4 regions of the Sporosarcina sp. P7 genome follow, and region 2 is predicted to be linked to each of the others. Evidence: riboswitches for the same ligand, from Rfam matches in the RefSeq annotation. Region 2 holds a riboswitch; each other region holds the start of a gene.
What was found. A riboswitch is a leader RNA that binds a small molecule or an ion and turns the genes downstream of it on or off. The one in region 2 is predicted to bind cobalamin.
Positions count from the first base shown of each region.

Region 1: linked by a shared signal. The riboswitch ahead of CSV60_RS01925 (hypothetical protein) and the one ahead of CSV60_RS12510 (S-layer homology domain-containing protein) in region 2 are both predicted to bind cobalamin.
Region 3: linked by a shared signal. The riboswitch ahead of CSV60_RS05365 (ribonucleotide reductase N-terminal alpha domain-containing protein) and the one ahead of CSV60_RS12510 (S-layer homology domain-containing protein) in region 2 are both predicted to bind cobalamin.
Region 4: linked by a shared signal. The riboswitch ahead of CSV60_RS08400 (hypothetical protein) and the one ahead of CSV60_RS12510 (S-layer homology domain-containing protein) in region 2 are both predicted to bind cobalamin.

Region 1 is NZ_PDZF01000001.1:357,421-363,076, forward strand. It holds gene CSV60_RS01910 (YibE/F family protein) at 1-599, opposite strand, end outside; gene CSV60_RS01915 (YibE/F family protein) at 596-1,717, opposite strand; gene CSV60_RS01920 (hypothetical protein) at 1,744-2,076, opposite strand; gene CSV60_RS01925 (hypothetical protein) at 2,102-3,364, opposite strand; cobalamin riboswitch at 3,538-3,714, opposite strand; gene CSV60_RS15810 (hypothetical protein) at 3,885-4,055, opposite strand; gene mdh (malate dehydrogenase) at 4,432-5,382, opposite strand; gene CSV60_RS01935 (BMC domain-containing protein) at 5,443-5,656, opposite strand, start outside.
Region 2 is NZ_PDZF01000013.1:28,008-33,663, forward strand. It holds gene CSV60_RS12500 (hypothetical protein) at 1-602, opposite strand, end outside; gene CSV60_RS12505 (S-layer homology domain-containing protein) at 841-2,055, opposite strand; gene CSV60_RS12510 (S-layer homology domain-containing protein) at 2,331-2,621, opposite strand; cobalamin riboswitch at 2,672-2,853, opposite strand; gene CSV60_RS12515 (S-layer homology domain-containing protein) at 3,069-4,079, opposite strand; gene CSV60_RS12520 (S-layer homology domain-containing protein) at 4,528-5,656, opposite strand, start outside.
Region 3 is NZ_PDZF01000003.1:214,626-220,281, forward strand. It holds gene CSV60_RS05345 (cytochrome c oxidase assembly protein) at 1-70, opposite strand, end outside; gene CSV60_RS05350 (DUF2243 domain-containing protein) at 60-563, opposite strand; gene CSV60_RS05355 (glycerate kinase) at 947-2,068, shown strand; gene CSV60_RS05360 (alanine/glycine:cation symporter family protein) at 2,140-3,561, shown strand; cobalamin riboswitch at 3,854-4,028, shown strand; partial or broken gene CSV60_RS05365 (ribonucleotide reductase N-terminal alpha domain-containing protein) at 4,189-5,496, shown strand; gene CSV60_RS05370 (GIY-YIG nuclease family protein) at 5,642-5,656, shown strand, end outside.
Region 4 is NZ_PDZF01000007.1:29,505-35,160, reverse strand. It holds gene CSV60_RS08425 (GNAT family N-acetyltransferase) at 540-1,010, shown strand; gene CSV60_RS08420 (hypothetical protein) at 1,030-1,248, shown strand; gene CSV60_RS08415 (hypothetical protein) at 1,632-2,069, shown strand; gene CSV60_RS08410 (DUF1646 family protein) at 2,099-3,115, opposite strand; gene CSV60_RS08405 (hypothetical protein) at 3,215-3,475, shown strand; cobalamin riboswitch at 3,692-3,831, shown strand; gene CSV60_RS08400 (hypothetical protein) at 4,031-4,303, shown strand; gene CSV60_RS08395 (energy-coupling factor transporter transmembrane component T) at 4,321-5,190, shown strand; gene CSV60_RS08390 (ABC transporter ATP-binding protein) at 5,163-5,656, shown strand, end outside.

The DNA of each region.
Region 1 (5,656 bases), on a different contig from region 2:
ATGAGCAATGCCAAATATCCTCCAAAGAAAGCGAAGAACAATGTATTCGTATCGGTTCCTAAAATATCTCGTCCTATACTCACGCCAGACTTAAATAACTCCTTCTTACTTAAGTTTCTACTATGCTTAAATACTTCATGCATAGTAGAAGCAATCGATATAGCGACGTCCATGATCGCTCCAATTGTACTCATAATAATGACGGAAGCACCTATTTTTACAAAGTCTACACCAATATAGAGAGACATACCTGCGATTGCTTCTTCTTCCTCTTCACCAAATCCTTGGATCATAAGCTTTTTGGATACTAAAACTATGAAAAATAATAATATACTAATGGTAATCATCGTTGAGATGAATGCTAGTACCGTTTTACTGTTTACCTCATTAATATAAAACAGACTGATGCACCCAATAACTATGCAGGCAATAAATGTAATGACAATAGGATTCGCATTTGAATCCAACATAAAAAACATCGTAAAAAAGACCACGCCAAAGTTAAAAAATAGCGAAATAAATGATCTAGCTCCACTTCTCCCGCCAACCCAGATCATCAATACGAGTAAAATAACCGCTAGCCATACTAGTACATTCAAATTCTCGCCCTCTTTCGTTCAATAAAGAAGATCGCTGTATAAAGTCCTATAGGGATAGTTAAGACGATTCCAATCCCACCGGCTAATGCACGTGCTAATTCCAACGATAAATTCATCGAGAGTGCAAATCCTACGGGTGAAGCGTTCTTTAAATAAAGGATTAGCATGGGGATAGATCCACTTATATAAGCAAAAAATAGAATGCTTGTAATGGTTCCCATAATGTCTTTGCCGATATCTATGCCAGATGCCTTCAGCGCTTTAACGGATATAGTATGATCTCTTTCATATAATGCAAACATCGAAGACGACATCGTAATGGCCACATCCATGATGGCTCCAAGCGATCCGATAAACAACCCCGCCATGAAGATCGTGTGATAAGGACGCGTCAAAAACTGCATTTCCTCATAACGCAGCCCATTCCCTGAAGTGATCCAGATGACAAGGGACGTAATGGAAAGTGACACTGCCGTTGCGACTAACGTAGCCACAATGGCGGCATATGTTTTTTCATTTCGGCCACTGACTAGCAGGAGCGAAATGGTTGTGAATAACAAGATACATATCCCGCAAACCACAAGTAAACTGACCTCATAGAATTTCACATAAATATCTAAAGCGAATGATAGTACCATGACGTTAATCACAAAGCCTACTATTGCCAATAGTCCTTGCTTATGCCCGACAATTAGCAGTGTAAATACGAAGATCCATGCAACGATCAATACGTATTTATCACGTTTTACGTCTGTTATACTCCCCGCTAGTTCTTCTACCTTAGAATCAATGGAGACGAAAACTTCATTTCCTATATGGTACTGTTGATCGTACGCCCCCGAGGATGAATACTCATTTACCAACTGGATTTCCCGACCTTTTTCTTCCCCATTCATGATCTTAGCTATGATGTGTTGGACAAATAGCGTATCTTCATTGCCATGCATGTCTGTTACATCCGTTTCTTCCTCTATTGTTGTATGGATTACCTTGGCGATCGGTCGATCATAAAATGAATAATTATGATTTACAAAAGCAATGGAAATGGTACAGCAAAATGCTAACAGAAAAAATAAGATCCACTGCAATGTTGTGATGTTTCTGATTCTATTCAAAATAATCCTCCTGACACTCCTAGGATGAGTCACAGATTAATCCTACCATGAATAAGACGTAGATTTAAAAAAAATATCTCTATTACTCCCAATAAGAAAAGCTCCGATTCCATTATAGGAAGAGAAGCGAATGTACCCATTTCCTTGACAGAAAACTGTTCTAGTAAATCCAGCATCTCCAAAACCACCACTTGATGGTAGAGTGTGACATCAATTCCTAGGAGTGTCCCACTTTCAATAAATCTTCTATCTTTTTTCGATCCCGTCAGCCAGTCAAAATCAAAAAACTCTACAACACGGACTTTTTCATCCAGTGGCTTTCGTTTTAAGGAATCTTGGTTAAACAGTTCCGCTACGCGCAAAATTAGCTGAGCCTATAGAAGGGATTCAGGTAAGTCGGACTTCAGGAATTCCACCACTCCATGCTTTCATGAGCAGCTGCAACAGTTCTGCTGTTTCAATGGTAGAAGATTTCTCCAACGTAACAGAACCTCCTTGATCGGTATGGCGCTGTTCTGCAATTACCCGATCGATCATTGCGGTTTGCTGGTGTTTTGTCGCCTCGTTGATCGATCGATGCATAACTGTGGCTGCTTTGCGCAAAGGTGTTTGCATTCCGCTTTCACAGGATGCTACGTTCAAGTAGTGGTTTATTTCTCTCGCTACTTCTTCAATAAACTGAAGAGCCTTCTCTGAATGCAAATCAATTTTCTGGTTAGCTATAGCGATTTCCCACCCCGCCACTTCAACCCGTAATGCATGTCCCCATAAACTCTCAATGCCGTTCAGCAAAGGTACAAGTATGGTACATGTACGTGCCAGCTCCGTCGCCTGCATTACATTCGGCAATTGAATATATGAGGATAATGCTGCTTTTTCTTGTCTTTCTTTATTGTAAAAATGCACTATAATACCTTCACTTTCAAGCAGCTGTTTCATCAAACCGATAGCTGAGATTTCTTTATAGTCAATAGTAAGACCGTCAGTGGCATGAAGAAATCTTTCCCTATTGAAGTGGCTAAGCGAACATCCAAAAACGCGTTCTACTTGTTCAGCTTCAAATATACTCCAAGAGCCGCACGCTTGTACTTGTTCCATAAAATAATCGGGTATACATATATGCTTTTCTTTTATCTCGCTTGATAAAAATGATGTGATTCCATTGTCGGAAATATCCATAGTATATTGTTGGACTCTTGTCTTTCCCTGATAGAATGCTTTATCGAAGAACGACATCACTTCAGCTGGTAACGTCACATAGCCATGGCTCAGTATCCAATATGCTTCCTGTACTTTCCGCAGACGCTGAACAGTTTCATGTTGCATGGCGGCCATTGCTATGAGCATCAATCTCTCCTGAGGCAGACCTATCTGTTTATCACAATAATTGGATGTTACAAACTCATTCATATATGGTTGCAACAGTGCAGAAGGGATCAATTTGTCACGTTCAGCAACAACCTGTAAGCCAAGCCATTTGATTTCGGTTACTGAATAATCATAGATCCATCGATCGTATAACCCATCCTGTAACAGTTTCTTTACTACTTGATGAAATTCCGAATACGCAGGCCTTCCACGCTGTTTTTCTACTTGTTTATACAATAACTGCAATAGTGCCCGTTCGGTTATCTTTTCCACTACTCTCATGTCCCGGTCTCCTTTCGTAAACAACAAAAAAACAATCATTCCGCCTCTTCGGCAAAATGATTGCAATAGTTGTGAATGAGGAAACAAAGTCAGGCAGCTTTAATATACTACACACAAAATGCATAGACGTAGATACCTTTTTTGCTTCCACTCCTCAACCCCCGAAGAAAGTGTCGCTTTTACGATACGTGGCAGGTCTCCTGGCTTCACTTCATCCTTCCGCAAGTGCCTTCCCATGTCTCCATAGTGGCTAATTCTAGCGGTCGTCCGTGTATACAGTTGCGGGGACAGCTCCGGTTGACGGATTCCCTTTTATACCTTGATAGGTACCAGCGCATCGTGCAAACTCATTTATTTTATTGCTATCATTTTATCATGGATAACATAGTGGGTGGTAGCGTTTGTATGCATCAGAAGAATCATGAGATAACTAAATAGGGTGCCTATGCAAAAAACATTGTGAGTACGTCCACAATCGTTTTGTGCTAGGCACCCCGTCGTGTAGAGTGTTCTTCATTACTTACATTAGTTGTTGTTCGCATAGACAACCGCAATCCGCCAATCCTTGAACATATGCCTCTTGCCATGTGATTCCATGGATGAAACCATTCTCCGAGTAACCTGTGATCAAATAGAATGTTTCGTTCTGCTCGGGTAGTGATGAATTGTTCTGATAGTCGTTGTTTTTCATAAGAATTACCTCCTGGATTTTGTATTTTTCGTAGTATATGCCTTGCCGGGGAATAAAAGAACGTTTTTTCGGCATTTAATGATAATCGGCCATTTGACAGCGCTTACATTACGAAGTCAAAAGGAAGAAATTCTTTATATATATCCCCGAGTAAATATACTACAGACATACTTTATAATTCAGTGAATTCTGTTTATTGTACCACCCCAATAAATAATTGTAAATATAAAAGTTGTAATTCCCTGTTAACATTTGTAGATTTTCGAGAAAAACCTATGACTTCTCTATCATTTAATGACTAAAACACGACCTTATAACTTTTTACACAAAAAAATCTCCCTAAGTCCTCTGTACGACTTAGAGAGATCCGTAGTGATTAGGACATTTGCTTTTCGCAAATATCGATGACTGCTCTGACAGAGTCAGCTGACTTGTCGAGTGCTATTTGTTCTTCCTTTGTTAACGGAAGTTCAATCACACTCTCGATACCATTGCCTCCCAGAACAGTGGGTACGCCTAAATAAATGTTTTGATATCCATACTCGCCCTCTAAATAAGCAATGGACGGCATAATTCGTTTCTTATCTTTAATAATTGCTTCAGCCATCTCAACCAAAGCCGCTGCCGGTGCGTAATAAGCGCTACCGTTACCTAGTAGTGAGACGATCTCACCACCGCCTTTTCGAGTGCGCTCCACAATTGCTTCTAGGCGTTCGTTCGAGATAATCTTATCCAATGGAATGCCGCCGGCGTACGAATAACGTACAAGTGGAACCATATCATCTCCGTGTCCACCAAGTACAAAGCCCGAAATATCCTCTACGGATATATTTAGTTCTTCCGAGATGAACGTAGTGAAACGCGCAGTATCAAGCACGCCTGATTGTCCAATTACGCGGTTTTTAGGAAAGCCAGTTGTTTTATAACATACATATGTCATCGCATCAACTGGATTACTTAAAATCAGCACGGTACTGTCTGGCGCGTAACGTTTCACTTGTTCGGAAACAGAACGCATAATCTTTGCATTGGTTGCAACTAAATCATCTCGACTCATACCTGGTTTACGTGCAACACCTGCTGTAATGATAACCATTGCGGCGCCTTCAATATCCTCGTAATTGGATGTACCTGTAATACGGGAATTAAATTGTTGTACAGGACTCGTCTGAAGAAGATCCAGTGCTTTCCCTTTAGTCGGATTGGAAAGATCCGGGATATCAACCAAGACAATGTCACCTAATTCTTTCTGTGCAGCCATCAATGCAGCCGTAGAGCCCGTGTGACCAGCTCCGATGACTGCAATTTTATGTCGTTTGAAAGCCATGAAAAACACTCCTTTATATAGACTTCAATATGAGGAATGCACTTATAGCACACCTATTCCTCAGTCTTTCTTCGGTGCCTTCTTCGCTTCTGCCAGTTTCTTAACTTGCGGAATTTCTGGAGTAGTCGACACTAGGGGTTTCACCATGCCATACACTGAATCATCGGGACGCGGTATAACATGCGCACCTAGTAATTCACCTACACGCGCTGCTGCGTCGCGACCTGCGTCAACAGCTGCCTGAACTGCTCCAACATCACCTTGAACGATGACC
Region 2 (5,656 bases):
GAGTTGATTTTGCCATCGACTTGTCCTTGTAGATCGTTAACGGTTGGTTCATATTTTTGTTTGATCGCCGCTACAGAATCCTTTTTAGCTGGCTGATTGGATCCTGCATTTCCTGATACGGGTTTGCTAACGGCAGGATCTTTTTTACCTGATTGATCACTAGTAGAAGAAGTGGTACCTGTCGTGTTCCCTGCGTTCTCTTTAGCTGGTTGTTTTACACCGTCTACTTGACTGGTAGATGATTGGTTTTTATCAGTAGCAGATGTGCCTCCTCCTGTAGTGCTAGAGGTTGTTATTTTATCACCTGTTGAAATGGATGTTGAACCGCCTGCTGTTTGCTGACTATCTGGGTTTTTACCGCCATTATCAGACTTACTATCCGATGTTTGTTCATTATTCTTCTCGTCGTTTTGTTCTTCGCCGTCAAGAACAAGTTTGCTTCCATTAGGCAATGTAATGTCATATGGATTTTCTATAATTTCATCTACTTCTTCATCAGCAACTTCATACTCTTTGAATTGGAATAGATACAAAATATAGCTACTACCTATAACGATAACTGCTAATGCCGTTAGTAAGAATATCTTAAGTTTTTTATTCATATTACTCTCCTTTGTTCTTTACTTATGTATAGTTTACCAGTTTACCAACTCTTCTGCCTAATATAATATGGAAATTAAAAGTGAGCTACCACTATGAGTCTGAGTTTTCGACTTTTAGTGGTAGCTCTTTCAACTTTGTCAAATCTATTAAATACACATAACCTCATATTATCGATAGTGCGTACATCTTTTCACAAAATACATATAGAAACGGAAATTCTCTCCGCTCAGTTACTGATCAAATTCCAAATACGAATGAATATGTGCTGTTAAAAGGTGTGCCATCGATTGTGCCTACTACGTTCACTGAAACGGTTTTACCTCGTAAAGCACTTAGATTTGTCGTGCTACTAGCGCCTACTTTTGCCAATGCTTTATCAACTACGGTCTCGAAGTCTTGATTATTATCAATGTTTGTTTGGCTAATGACAACACTTTGATTATCAATAACTAAGGATACGGTAACTGAATTGAGTGTGGTATTTGTCTTAAATGCATTGAAAATCGGTTTTGCTACACTTTTAAAATCATTGACTGTAGTCGTTGGTTGTTTAATATCTACAGTAAATGTGTTACCTGACAATGAAACTGCGACAGCATCAGTTGAATTATTGCCTTGTGCTAATGCAGTCCCGATTTTACTATTTAACATTTGGTTACCATCTACCACTACCGGAGGATTTGGCGTTGGATTACCCGGTTGTTCTGTAGGTGGTGTTGTAGGTGGTGTTGTAGGTGGTGTCGTAGGTGGTGTCGGATCCGGTTTTTCTGGTTGCTCAGGCACTTCTGGTTTTTCTACTTTTAACGCTGTTTCTGTACGAACTACGAATGTCGCCATTTGACCTCTTGTCACCAATCCATTAGGTGAGAAAGTAGTCGGTGTGGTACCCGTTGTAATATTAAGTGCTAGTAATGCAGCTACATAACCCGCGTATGCATCTTTTGGTTTCACATCTTTGAAACGATTAGCAGCTAATGGCTCTTCTTTCAAATCAAAACCTAAAGTTAGAATTTTAGCCATTTGAGAGCGTGTCAAATTATTGTTCGGTTTGAATGTTTTAACACCTTTCTCTTCATATCCCTTGATATATCCAGCATTAGCTAATGCTGCGATAGGACCATAATACGGCGTGCCTTTTTTAACATCCTTAAATCCAGGATCTTTCACATTCACTGTGTCCAAGTCTAGTACATGTGCTAGAATCTTAGCGGATTGTGCACGTGTTACAGAAGCATTTGGACGGTATGTACCATCATCGTACCCTTTCACTACACCACGCCCTGCCAATTCCAACACAGGTTTATAGTAGTGCACTGCCGGATTCGTTACATCTTTGAAGCTAATTGCTGCATTTGTTTCTGCTGGAACAGCCGCAACGAATGCCCCAGTTGCTACTGTTGTTGCTAAAGCCGCTTTAAATAATTTGTGTGAAGCCATTGAAGTCTTTTTCAATAAATTTACCCCCCGAGTAATTAGTTAGTTCAAGACTAGTTTACCATATCCCTACATGAATGTATTACCAATTATTATTTTATTTTGATTTAAAGTTAAAGTAAGTTAGAGAAAGAGGCATTAAATAGTTCTGAAGCCTTTTCTTATTAGTTGTTTTTTCTATTTCCGCTAGCTTTATTAATCTTTATATACTGAATAGAATTATGACAGATTAAATACCCCCTTCTCCTATAATGTCAGGTTGAAGGGGGTATTAAGTAACTGTGCTATTTGATTCATTTTACCTCCGAAAATTCTATTATCATTTTCGCTGCATGAGTTCCCGTTGTGGAAATCCCCTGCATATAATGACCATTTTCTCCTGTTGCCATTTCTAAATAATATAACATGCCGATTGCTTTTTGTGATTCCCCGTCGTATTTCTTAATGTCTGGAAACGGCACTTTCGTTTCCCCATTATATTTTGTGCCGTTTTGAATTTCATACGCATGATAAAACATTAAAGCCATTTGAGCACGTGTCACTTTAGCTGCTGGCATGAACTTACCATCTTTCCCTTTGACCAAACCATGATGCTAAGCAGCTTCCATTTCCGCAATCGTTTTATCTGCATAATTTACTGTATTTCTAATTGGCAAGTCTCCTGACTTATGGGTAATCGTTTCTTCCTTCCTAGTTTTCCAACCAGTGGCTATATAGAAGTCGCTTCCCATATACAGTGGCCGAACCGTTCAGGATTCTCACCTGATTCCTTTTCATCTCTGTGATAAACAGAGAACCAATATATTATTATTTAGTTAACACTATCGTTGTTATCAATCTGGCAGTATGCAATAGCACGAAACATTATATTACTTGAATGTACATATAAATTCGACTGTTTCTTTTGATGATGCATGATAGTCAGCGAATTGCATTAAACCAATATCTTTGAATAAAGGCAATAGATTTAGTTAATCATCCTCTATAAAAAGCACCCGCCAAGTTCATATCAACAGGTGCTTGCCATCTATTTACGTAATCGATTCTACTACAAATTCTTCATCATCTTCAATAGGTGACGGGGGAGCTATGTTCACGGTGATGATTAAATCTTTCGCTCTGTTCCCCGCTTCATCTATCGCGCTATACGTAATTGTATAAGTGCCACTGTTAGATGTATTGAGCTCCTTAATAATATTTCCTGCATCATCCGTAATGACAGTCTGAAGCGCAATCTGTTTACCTGAATAGTCAGTTGCCTGAACTACTGGAAGTGTAAATTGCGCCCCATTTTTCACGTGCAACTGCTTCTCGCCTTTGTATTGCCAAACAGGAGATTTATCAGTTGGTTGCTGTGGCTTGTTCTGTTCAGGTTCTACTGGAACAGAAGCTGTTTTATATAAAAAGGATGCGAATTGTCCGCGTGTTGTGGTATTTTTCGGATTAAATGATAAAACAACAGGATTGGTAATATCAAAAAAGTCGAGCACATCAATAAATGGTTGTGCTTCTAATTTCGCCTTCCCCAAATCTTTTACATCTCTTGTAAATGTCTGCTTCGCAACAAATCCTACAAGATCCGTTTTGTGAATGGCATTATACGCACGAACTAGAACAATCGCCATATTTTCACGAGTTATTTCTCCAGACGGATTAAGTGATCCATTAGACTGGCCATTGAAAACGCCCTGATCTTTTACTAACGCTGCATATTTCAGTAGTTCGTCATTAGCGATTTGTTTACTATCAGTGAATCGAGGCTTCGTTCGATAATCTTCTGGAATATCGTACCCCAAAGACACAAGCCATTTGCCCATCATTTTCACTACGTCAGAACGTGTCAATGTTTTATTCGGCTTAAATGTCCCATCCGTATATCCTGTAATGACCTCTTGTTGAACGAGGGCAGTAATAGCGACCTCATGTGAACTATTTTTAGTATCGAGAAATCCTTTAGCACTTGTAGTAATCGGTGCGGCGATTAGAACGATTATAGCCACCAATGCGATGAATAGTTGGTAGTGTTTGGAACGTATGGACATGTTGTTGTTTCCTCCTTTGTAATACCGAATAGGCTTTATGATGTTATTATAGCAGTGATTACTAGCATGTCGGCATTCTTTAAATAGATTACTACTATTGCATATTAGTAGAGCGCGCATTCATGGGAAGATTAACATTGTTCATTTTCTTCTTTCTTTTAAGTAGCAAACGTATAGTTTACTTTGTTGGCTATAGAAGCACAGTTATTACTGTATTATAAGTCAACCGTCCGATTCTTGATTCCGTAGATTCCTTTTTCGGCTCTTCACACAGCCAACAGGTTACAAGTTTCTTTTACGTTTAGTGTATAAGTACAGTAAGGAGCATTCTCAGATTAGAAAAAAACCCCGTAGAGATTTCTCTCTACAGGATCTTGTTTCTTCAGTTACTAGACTATATTATTATCAGAATAATGTATGAATTGTGCAATGCACAGGTATCATTACTTTAGTTTACAGAAATAACTGGCGCACTTGCTCCATCAGTATTAGCATCGTCTAAAGTAATTGTGTTTGTAGATGCTGCAGACGTTGCTGCAAAGCGTGAATCGTTTGCTTTTATAGCATTAACTAAATCTGTAGCAGTGTTAAAAGTTTTGTTAGCAGGAACTGCTGCTCCACTTACAACTTTTGTATAAGTAATATTATTTACTGTAACTTTGTCACCAGTAATTAATGTTGGATATAGAGTGAATTTATACTGACCAGCTTGAGCAGGTATTCCTGTGACGCCATTATCTAAAGTTGTTGATGTTGGCGTGATTACAGCACCCGTAAGTGAATCTGTACCCGCTGCAGCAATAACAATATCCTTCAAATCAATTGACTTACCATTAAATGTAACTACGCCAGCTACACCTAATGTGTCTAATGCTGTGTCAATAGCAGATGAGTTTGTTGGAGATGTGTTTGGTAATAATACACTTACAACACCTGCATTATAAGTAACTGATAATGTATTTGCAGGGTTTTGTGCAAAGTTAAATTTCAAACCATTGAAATCAGCAGCTGAATTGGCAGCTAGAACGGAAATATCTAAAGTTGTTCCGTCAATAGTAACAGTTGGCGCTACTGCATTTACACCCGTTACAAGTTCAGTATTTGGAGTCACTGTATTTAATTTACTCACTTTCTGACCTGCTTTAACAGGTAGTGCAGTTACTAAAGCATTTCCTGAACCATCAGTGAAACCGATTTGATCAGCATTTGTTGTAATTGTTTCTGCGGTTGCAGTTGCTTCTGTTACTGCAGAAGTTAAAGTATACTTAACTGTCTTTCCAGATACAGTCGGTGAACCAGCTAACGTAAATCCTCCAGAAATATTAAAATCAGAAGTTGCTAGAGTACTAGCGTCTACATCTTTATCAAATGTAAATGTAATTGTATCTACTAGACCTGCTGCATCTGCTACTTCATCAGTAACCGTTGCCGAAACTAACTTACCTTCAGCAGCGCTTGGTGCAGATGTAATAGTTTCTATTTCAAGTGTATACGTGTTATCAGCATTCTTAGTAGCTGTAACTTTTACAATATCGCCTGCTGACAAAGCAGAATTCACTTTAGATTCAAAAGCAGCT
Region 3 (5,656 bases), on a different contig from region 2:
ATACGATGGCGAGCAACGCAAGCATCCCAAATAACCAATCGGTTGCACTGATATAGGAATCATGTGGCATGAGGCATCAGCCTTTCCGCCGAGCGTGCATTCCGTTGCGCGGACTTGATGAGCAACAAACCTGCCGCAATCATCAAAATCGCAGTAACGTTCCAAACGATATCATACGGAACAATGTCCACGTGATATCGGATCTGATGTATGCGCATGACCTTGTGTTGAATGGTCCCGTCATACAGTTGGAACGCACCGCCCCCGAGTAACTTGCCACCCCAGAACATCTTATGCCATAACGCATGCCTTCTGCGCAAATCCGCCACTAAATACAACCCTCCCACTGTCGCAAACCAACTAAATGCATGAAACAAACCATCCGATACCAATCCAACCGCCACCGTAGATTTATCATAAAACTTATGCCAATGAAGTAGCTGGTGGAATACTGTCTCATCTAAAAACGCCACGAACCCGAGTCCGAATAATATACCCGCCCATAGATTTCTCTTCTGATAACTTTTTCGGTTCGTCCAGTTTTTCACTTGCAACACAGCCATCTATTACTCACTCCTTTCCTTTTATACGCAGTGTTCCCTAAAAATGCGGCATTTAAAACATGTTGCGTGGCTAGTAGAGCGGATGGGTAGACTCATAGAACGCTCTGTCTCGAAGTATGATCGGATATCCGTAGACATTGAGCGGATACACGGTCGTATAGAGCGTCTTACCGGGGTCTATGATCGGATACGCGTCGCAATAGAGTGGATGGACGAACACATAGAGCGCACTCCGCTGAAGTATGATCGGATACCTGCAAACATTGAGCGTACACACATCCACATCTGAAAGCTTTCATGATAAAAATATAGTAGCCATCCAATAATTTATGGTAACTTTTCCCGCATAATCTGCTAGAATACGAATAAAGGGAGTGAGAGCCGTGAAAATTGTTATTGCGCCTGATGCATTTAAGGGAAGCTTGCATGCAGAAGAAGCGGCCGACGCTATATATAGTGGCGTAAAAAAAGTATATCCGCACGCAGAAGTCGTCCGTTTACCGGTTGCGGATGGTGGTGAGGGGACGCTGTCTGTCCTCATGTCGTCAACTGGGGGGACGTTGCGAACCGTGTCTGTGCAAGATCCGCTTGGTCGCGCAATGGATGCGCACTTTGGTGTGCTTGGTGACGGCGAGACAGCGGTCATTGAAATGGCACAAGCGTCCGGTTTGCTGTTGCTTGCGGATCATGAACTCGATCCAATGAAAGCGTCAACATTTGGTACAGGGCAATTAATTCGTCATGCGCTTGATGCAGGTTACAGGAAAATGATTATTGGACTTGGCGGGAGTGCGACGAATGATGGGGGAACAGGCTTGCTCGAAGCACTAGGCGTTCGTTTTTTAGCCGACGAACAGGTAGTGCAGATGAATGGCTCAACGCTGTCAATAATCGATGAAATTGATATCTCGCAACTGGATAAACGTTTGCTGGAGACGGACATTCGCATTGCGTCCGACGTAGAAAATCCGTTTGTCGGTGAGCAGGGTGCGTCATTTGTTTTCGGTCCGCAAAAAGGGGCGGATGCAGAGATGGTTCTGCGTCTGGATGAAGGGTTACGTCATCTGGCGGACATGACGGAAAGGCAGACAGGCGTGCGATTGCATGAGCTGCGCGGTGCGGGGGCGGCTGGTGGAAGTGCAGGGGCATTACTTGCGTATTGTGGCGCTAATCTTAAAAGTGGAATTGATGTCGTGCTCGAAGCGATGGATTTCGCAAAGCAACTATCTTCAGCAGATTTCATCGTCACAGGGGAAGGGAAGACAGATCGGCAGACGCTTGCAGGCAAGGCATTAATGGGGATTGCCAAGCTTGCGAGAGTAGAGAATGTTCCGGTCATCGTCATTTCAGGGGCGATTGAAGAAGCGGCGCGTCAGGAACTACTTGAGTGGTTCACCGAATTGTATTCATTAGACGATGGAGAGAAATCGTTAGCTGAATTGATGGCACAAGCAGCAAAGTTATTGGAGAACAAAGCGTCAATTGTCCTGCAACATAGACAGTAGAAAATAGTTTTTTCTTATACCATGCATAGCTAGTAGGCGAGTAGGGTATAGAATCACAAGGAGGTGGTCAGATGTTTCAAGACGCGATTGACTGGCTTGTAGGGCCGGTGACTAATTTCATTTGGACATATGTTTTAATTGGACTTTTATTGGCGGCGGGTTTATATTTCACGATTCGCACGAAATTTGTACAAGTGCGCTTATTTGGTGAGATGTTCCGCCTGATTGTAGAGAAGAAGGATAACAATGACGGGGTATCGCCGTTCCAGGCATTCACAATTAGTGCCGCGTCGCGCGTAGGAACAGGTAACGTAGCTGGGGTAGCCCTAGCGATCGGAATTGGTGGGCCTGGTGCGGTATTCTGGATGTGGGTGATCGCCGTAATCGGCATGGCGACTGGATTCATCGAAAGTACATTGGCGCAAGTGTATAAAGTGAAAGATGGTGACACATTCCGCGGAGGGCCGGCGTATTACATGCAAAAAGCACTAGGCTGGCGGAAACTCGGAATTGTCTTCGCGATTTTACTGACGATGAGTTTCGGATTCATATTTAACGCAGTACAATCCAACACCATCAGTCAGTCATTCACTGAAGTATTCGGCATTCCGAACTGGAGTGTCGGGGTTGGCTTAATGCTATTAACAGGGATTATCGTCTTCGGTGGTGTCAAACGGATTGTAAAAGTAACACAAACCATCGTACCCATCATGGCGACCTTCTATATTTTGGTAGCATTATATATCGTGATTATGAATATTTCTGAAGTTCCAGGCATTATGGTATTGATATTCGAGCATGCTTTCGGAATTAAAGAAGTCATGGGTGGCGGAATCGGGATGGCCATGATGCAAGGTGTACGTCGCGGTCTCTTCTCCAATGAAGCAGGTATGGGTAGTGTGCCAAACGCGGCTGCTACAGCGAACGTATCGCATCCGGCAAAACAAGGATTGGTACAAAGTCTAGGTGTGTTTTTCGATACCATCATCATCTGTTCTGCGACCGCATTCATCATTTTGCTTGGCGGATTGTATCAAACAGGTGAAACAAACGGTATCATCTTGACACAAAACTCCATGGCTGTACAAGTAGGCGCATGGGCACCGTACTTCATTGCCGGTGCTATCATGTTCTTCGCCTTCAGTTCTATCATCGGTAACTATTATTATGGCGAAACAAATATTGAATTCATTCATGCCAACATCGTATGGAAACGAATCTATCAAGTTCTCGTACTGGTCATGGTATACTTCGGTGCAATCGCAAAAGTACAAGTTGTATGGGATATGGCCGACCTATTTATGGGACTAATGGCCATCATTAACTTAATCGTCATTCTACTACTTGGTAAAATTGCCTTTAAAGTACTGGACGACTTCACTAAACAACGTAAAGCCGGCAGAAATCCTGTCTTCAAATCAGCCAGCATCCCTGAATTAAAAGGCGCGGAATGTTGGGAAGAAACAGCAGAAAAAGCAGAAGATCGTTTGTAATAGAGGTGGTTTGTGGATGTGAGGGATATGATTTTTAATCTTTAACTTATTACCATGTATAAATTAGGATTGTAGCGGAAATCCCTTCTCCACACACTTCTAAGTTTAAAGCATTCACACAAACCATTTAGTCAAGAAGGAAAAAGTTTGATATACTATAAAATACTGAATAACAAAAATCGAATCGTAGTTCAGAAGAAGGATTCTGAACTTCGGTTCGATTTTTGTTTTGCATGTTTGAACACAACATGTTAGGGTTATATATGAATCAACACACTATATATAGTGTGTGACAGCAAATAGATGAATTGGTACCCACCACGTTTAAAAGGGAATCCGCCACTAACGGAGCTGCCCCCGCAACTGAGGGCACGGACGACTATCTTATAAAACCACTGCTTCGGCGGGAAGGAAAGATGGAAGAACGATGTGCCAGCCAGTAGACCTGCCAGTCATCTCAGCAAAACATTCTTCGGGGTTGGAGAGTGAAAGCACAAAGCAGTCTTATTTCAGTCTGCCTAAAACTTTCCGCGATCTACTAAGCGTCAATTGACGACTCCCGATTTTATTGGGAGTTTTTTTTATTTAGTACATAACCGAATTAATTAACTAAAGGGAGCGGATATCATGGCTATTATTCAAGAAACTAAGGGACTTAATCAAGTGTTGGAAAACTTACAAGAAGAATTCGGCAAGAAACAAATGGAGCCGTTAATCGAAGCGAGTGAGAAATTCCAGGAGCGCCACCCGGCTAGCACGGCAACTGAATGGACGAACGCGATGGTGCTGGAGTCTTTAAGCCGTATTGATGAAGCAAATACGTATTGGACGTTTGTAGCGGCACGAATTTATTTATTCGACGTCTATGCAAAGCAACAAGCATTGCGTGGGGCGGATGCTTATACCGACTTTGCGAAAAATGTAGAACGCTTGGTGGAACAAGGTTTATATACACCTGTTCTGACAGAGAAGTACAGCCGAGATGAGCTTCAGGAAATCGGTAAGCTACTCGATCCTTCCCGTGATCTATTATTCACATATATCGGTTTGAAAACATTGGTAGACCGATACGTAACCGTAAACTTTAAGAAACAGCCAGTGGAGCTGCCGCAAGAGCGCTGGTTGATCATCGCGATGACACTAATGCAAGACGAAACAGTAGACCGCATTCATAAAGTTGGCGAAGCATACTGGGCGATGAGCAATTTATACATGACAGTAGCGACACCTACATTATCGAATGCAGGCAAGATGCACGGTCAGCTATCCAGTTGCTTTATCGATACAGTGGATGATTCCTTACAAGGGATCTACAACAGCAACACCGATATCGCAAACTTGTCGAAATTTGGTGGCGGCATCGGCGTCTATATGGGGAAAGTTCGTTCTCGTGGTGCATCGATTCGCGGTTTCGAAGGCGCGTCAAGCGGTGTTCTTCCATGGATCAAACAGCTGAACAATACGGCAGTCAGTGTCGATCAACTCGGTCAACGTCAAGGTGCCGTAGCCGTTTATCTCGACGTATGGCATCAAGATATCTTCACATTCCTTGATCTCAAGCTCAATAACGGCGATGACCGTTTACGTGCACATGACATTTTCACAGGCGTTTGCTTGCCAGACTTGTTCATGGAGAAAGTCGAGTCCCGTGAAGACTGGCATTTATTCGATCCACATGAAGTCCGCACGAAAATGGGCTATTCATTGGAAGACTTCTATGATGAAACAAAAGGACAAGGAACATTCCGCGAGAAGTATGAAGAATGCGTCCGTAATGAAGATTTATCACGAGAGACGGTTTCAGCGATTGAAATCATGAAACGTATTCTGCGTAGCCAGCTCGAGACAGGAACACCATTTATGTTCTATCGCGACGAAGTAAACCGCATGAATCCGAATAAGCATGAAGGTATTATATATTCTAGTAATTTGTGTTAACAATAGCACCTTCAGTCAGTAATGGCTGTCGAAAACTCCGTTAAACGGGGGAACTCTTATTTAGTAAGACAATCCCGTGCTAAATCTCAACTTTTGTAGTATCATCAAATAAAGAACATTTGTTCTATAGGAGATGATATTTGTGGAAAAGCCATTT
Region 4 (5,656 bases), on a different contig from region 2:
CGCAAGCGCTCTATGACCATCGATTGCCGCTCTATCAAGGCTTGTAACCGCTCAATACACGGTCGCGTCTCTACTATTTTGAAACGTAAAGCGAAGCGTTAGAAGCTTATCTTTAACTTAAATCCCGAACCACCTATCCATGATCCTTTGACTTTCCAGCGTCCAAAACACTGCTTTCCCTGCAGTGTTTTTTTGTATCCGCTTTACAGAAAACATGGGAAATAGTAGTGTTAAAGATAGTTAAAGTACTATTCACTCTTCATTACACTAAAGATTAGGGGAAGAGCTGATGAAAGCCAGGACGATTACACTGTGGATTTTACAAATTTTGATGTAGAAAGCGATAGCGACACATTGCGCATTCTGTATGATAAGAATCAAGACAAAGAAGAATCGAAAATTTTTCAGAAACAGCAATTCTGCGAAGTATAAGTAGACAAAGAGTATAAGATCATCGAACTATTCTAGAATGGAGACATGGCAGCATCCACTTATGTCTTTTCATAATGTGTATAAAACGAAACGAAATGAGGACGGTTATGAACATTATCGAAGCGAACATTTCCGATATCCCTGTCATCCGTGACGTGATGATCCGGGCGTTCCGGGAATACGAGAAGGCCACACCACCGACGAGCGCGTTGAAGGAGACCGTCGAGAGTATCACGGCTGAAATGCAAAGCGGTGTACAGGCGTTGATTGGCTACATGGAAGAAGAACCCGTCGCGATGGTCCGTTTTCGATTGGAAGACGAAAGCCTCTATTTCTCTAGATTTTCTGTCGTGCCGGAAAGACAAGGACAAGGTATTGCGAAAAAAATACTGCGGTTTTTAGAGGAGTATGCGACGCAACAAGGGAAGAGAGTAATAGCATGCAAAGTACGCGCGGATGTGACGAAAAACATCTCACTCTATCAATCGATCGGCTATCACGTGTGTGAGGAATCGGTATTACATAGAACCGATGGCACGTCGATTGCCGTAGTTTCCATGGAGAAATCACTTTCCTGAGCAATGGGAGGTAGTGCAAGTGGCGAAACACAAGAAAATTACTCGCGATGTATTGCAATATTTGGCACTCTTTATTGTATTGGGAACAAACATTGTTCGTTTGGCACTCTATATTACCGGGGTTGCGTATACGATTCCAGAAACGACGTTTAATTTGTGGACGTATATAGCATTCGGAGTAGCAATGGCTTTGTTGCTAGTGTCTTATCTGTTTCCGAAAAGGAAGCAGTCAGTATAAATTGTGAAAGGAGGAGATACATATGCACCACAACAACTTATTTTTTTCGTTTCTATCTATTTTAAATGTATTCATTTACATCATTCCGCTAGCATTCCTTATATTCACTATATGGTTCGCGCTGAAATTTCTTAAACTACAAGAACGCAAGAATGCAATCCTTCAATCAATCGCAGAGAGACTAGATAAGCAGAAATAAAAAGAACCATTTTCAAATCAAATTCTGCATTTCTCGGATGTAGCGGATCGACATCAGATGTACATTTTAAGCTCATTGAAGAAAAGAAAGAACGTATTTTTTGAAGGCGAAATAAGAGAATCAAATGAGGATTGAATATAACTAACAATAGGATATTCAATAAAATAGATAAGGAGAGGATCTCGTGCTTCGAAAACTATTTTATATTCCGTTTTTGGCAGTCATATTGGTAGGTTGCCAGACAGCAGATAAGAATACTACATCGAATACCCCACGAGAGGCACTGGAGCAGCTTCATGCAGAGGAAGGTTTTGCGGAAGTGGTGAAAGTGTATCGTACGTTGGAAGTCGATAATAATAAAGTAATCAATGTCTATAAAGGGATACTGGACGGCACGGAAGAAATATTTATTGCCAAGTTGAACAAAGAGAAAGATGACACGTGGACGGTAACGGATGCGATTGGCATCGGCATGCCTTCCGAGAAGAACTTAGGTGAAAGTGTCAAAACTTCTTCGTTTGAAGCGGGTTTTACAAAGAAAAATAACGCACCAAGTCCCAATACTAAATTGGTTCAGACGGATGATAAAAAGTATCGGGTATGGGTGAAAGTACTCGAGTAAAATGAAAAGACCGCCTGCGCGGTCTTTTTTCATTGTCTGCCAAGTAAAATCACGAAATAGACAACCATCACAAGTAATCCAAGGGGTACACCGACCCGCGCCCACTCCCCACTGCGGATATTGAGTTTACCTGCCGCAATGATATTCGGGATATTTCCGGGAATCAACATCCCGCCACTAATTAGCAAGCCGAGTAGTAGCGCTTGGATCGTTGATGCGTCCATCGCGGGACTGATTTCTGCAGCAGCAAGCGTCGCGTTGTCGAGTACAGCTGAAATCATATTGATCCAGTAAAGCGTCAATGGCTGAAGATCGAGTAAGTAAAGGGTGATCAATGGCTCAAATCCTGCACCGAGCAGTGTCAATGCCAAAACAAATATATACACTTTTACGCCGCGTCCGAAAATACTTATGTACGACTCTGCCGCTTGTCCGGAAGAACGGTACCGCGAGCGGTTGCGTGGGCGAATCAGGAAGAATGCGAGCAGTCCAAAGACGAAGACACCGGCTATAATATCGGTTCCAAGCAAGTTCATTAAATAATAAAAATCTTCATCCAGTTTATTCGTCGCAATCGTCGATAGTGGCTCGCCGATTGGTGTCAGCACCGCACCCATGCCGATTGCGTAACACGCCAAGATCACAAAACGAATTTCTGAACGTCTGTCCATTTGCAAGACGGATGCGATCGCCACGAGGACTAACGCTGCAATAATGGCCGTGATAACACTAGAAATCAATCCCAATCCCATAATAATCAGCGCCAAGAATAATCTGAATGGAATAATTCGGCTACCTGCTACTACCGCTTTCTCAAATGGATGTCGTATCCAGCGAAAGACTATTCCCGCCGCAAGAACGGCGAGCGTAATATGCAATGGATCGCGTAACGCCTTATTCCACAACTCCCACTGCAACACCCCACTAACAAATGCCGCAGCACACCCCATAACGAATAAAAACAGCTCCAAATTACGTTCAATACGAGGGACCGTAAACGGCAGCAATAACACCAAACCTAAAATAATGAGCAAACCAGTGACCATAGGTATCTCCTTTCATCAATCTTTCTTCTACACTGTATGCAAAAAGCCGATTCATCTTGCATAGAGTCTGAATAGAATAGATAAAGAGGGGGACACGCATTGGAAGTTTCAGATATTGTACTGATCCCTGTTATTATTGGGTTAACGGAAATTTTAAAGATGTATGGTCTGCCGAAAAAATTGATTCCGATCTTTTCCTTACTTTTAGGCATCGGTAGCGGGATCTTCTACTTGTTTCCAAATGATTGGAAGTCTGGGATACTGGGCGGAATTATTATGGGGTTGTCCGCGAGCGGATTGTATTCGAGTGGGAAGACGATTGTAAAGAAGCCACCGTGTGATGAGGAAGATGAGAAGTGATAGGCGCATTTTTATAGGCAGTATAAAGACCCCCGTGTGTTGTGAGTTGACATGGAAGGGTCTTTTATTTGGATTCTACTAAATTAGGCATAAAGATGATAAAGGACGTGATGAAATTCTTTCATATACAAAGTACATAATAACTAGACAGTGACACATTGACTCTCAGTACACCGTCTATTGATTTTCCCCCGCAAAAACTATATGCTAGTTAATAGTCACCTAGAGTGTTTTGGTTCTTTGTCCCGTAAACAAAGAATAAATAGAAATCAGGTGAGAATCCTGAGCGGTCCGGCCACTGTAATGGGGGAAATATGCCCCTAAGTCAGGAGCCTTGCCAAAGTATGTAAGCATGACACCTTCATGGTCCCCATCTCATTCAGGAGGTGGGGACTTTTTGATTTCAAAACTACACTGCCACTGAAAAAACTGCTCCGTCTATTTCAATGAAAAAGTAGAGGCTTCCACGCTAAAACTAGCTGGCGGACCGATCCACTATACGTCGTCACTGTAAATCATTTAGACGATTCTCTCATTCCCCAGGAAATGATCGTGATGCCACATGGCAAACGACTGAATGACTTTACAGACGGGATCACATTGATTGAAGGTATGAACGACTTTCAATTCCAAGATTGCTGCAGGTTTGGTCATCGTAGTAATCAGAAGGATGAAAAAAAGAAGGCGTCAAAGAGATTAGAGCGATATAATGAAGAAAGATATAGTAGCCGTAGCGTTAGTCAATATGAACCGCAGGGCGGTGATGAAGTGGAATTTCATTACACATGTGATGTAGGTAGAGAATTAGACAGCTATATACGAAAATAAAGAAAGTAGGAAACTAGATGAGCGCATTCTCAAACTTTCACCCACTATTGCTACTTGTCTACGTTACAGTCGTTTTAGTCACGATGTTCAGCTCGTTTCATCCGATCATCGTGGCGCTGGCCATGATCGGGGGCATTCTGTATTTTCTCATGCTGCACGGAGTCCGGACAGCAACTAAAGACTTGATCTATTACTCTTTTGTTTTTCTACTAATTGCCGTAGCGTATCCAGCAACTGTACATAACGGTTTCACTCCGTTATTTTTCCTCCATGAACACGCGGTAACGCTGGAAGCTGTGACGAAAGGACTCGTCATTGCGGGAGCCGTAGTTGCAACCAGTTTCTGGACGAAAAGTTATTTCGAGATTTTCACGACGAACACACTATTTGCCGTACTGACGAAAGTGTCCGCTAGCCCCAGAATTCTCGTTTCCATGCTGTGGCGATTCATTCCGTTATTCAAAATAAAATGGCGTGAAAACCAAATGGCACAACGCGGAATCGGCTATTACAATGTAGGGAGCAGAGTGGAAAAATTCCGTCGCGCGTTCGCATTGTGGCGGCAGACGCTCGTTCAGACAGCGGAGTTTGTCATTGTGAAGCCAGATGTCATGAAGGCGCGAGGGTATGGTATCGCGAAAGAGAGAACGCGGTATAAGACGAGGCGATTCACAAAACGGGACGGAATATTGACGGCTGGACTCGTTCTGTTTCTTCTTTACTACATTGGATACTTCACACAGCACCAGACGCAGTATTATCCAGAAATCAGTGAACAGACACTAGGTGCAGAGCATTACGTCATCATCGGCTTGCTCATGTTATTACCGTTTATCTATGAAGCGAAGGAGAGGGTCAAATGGCGATACTTACAGTCGAAAATCTGAACTTCCAGTATGAAGAACAGCATGTGTTGCGAGACGTGAGCTTTTCGATTAAGCGTGGAGAATTCATAACGCTATTCGGTCCTACCGGTTCAGGAAAGTCCACGTTATTGAAAATGATGAAACGGGAAATGCGGCCGAACGGTAAACTTAGCGGCACGGTGTATGTGAACGGCGAAAAAATCGATGAACTACCTGCGTCAACTACAGCGACAGCTATTGGCTATATAATGCAAAATCCAGAGGAACAAATAGTCATGGAGAAAGTGTGGCAAGAGTTGGCGTTTGGTCTTGAGAATATGGGCGTGTCGACGGTAGACATGCAACAAAAAATCGCTGAAGTCGCCAGTTTCTTCGGTATTCACAACTGGTTGCATGAAAGTATCAGTGACCTATCAGGTGGACAGAAACAACTCGTTAATCTAGCGGCGGTGCTTGCAATGGAGCCGGATATTTTATTACTCGATGA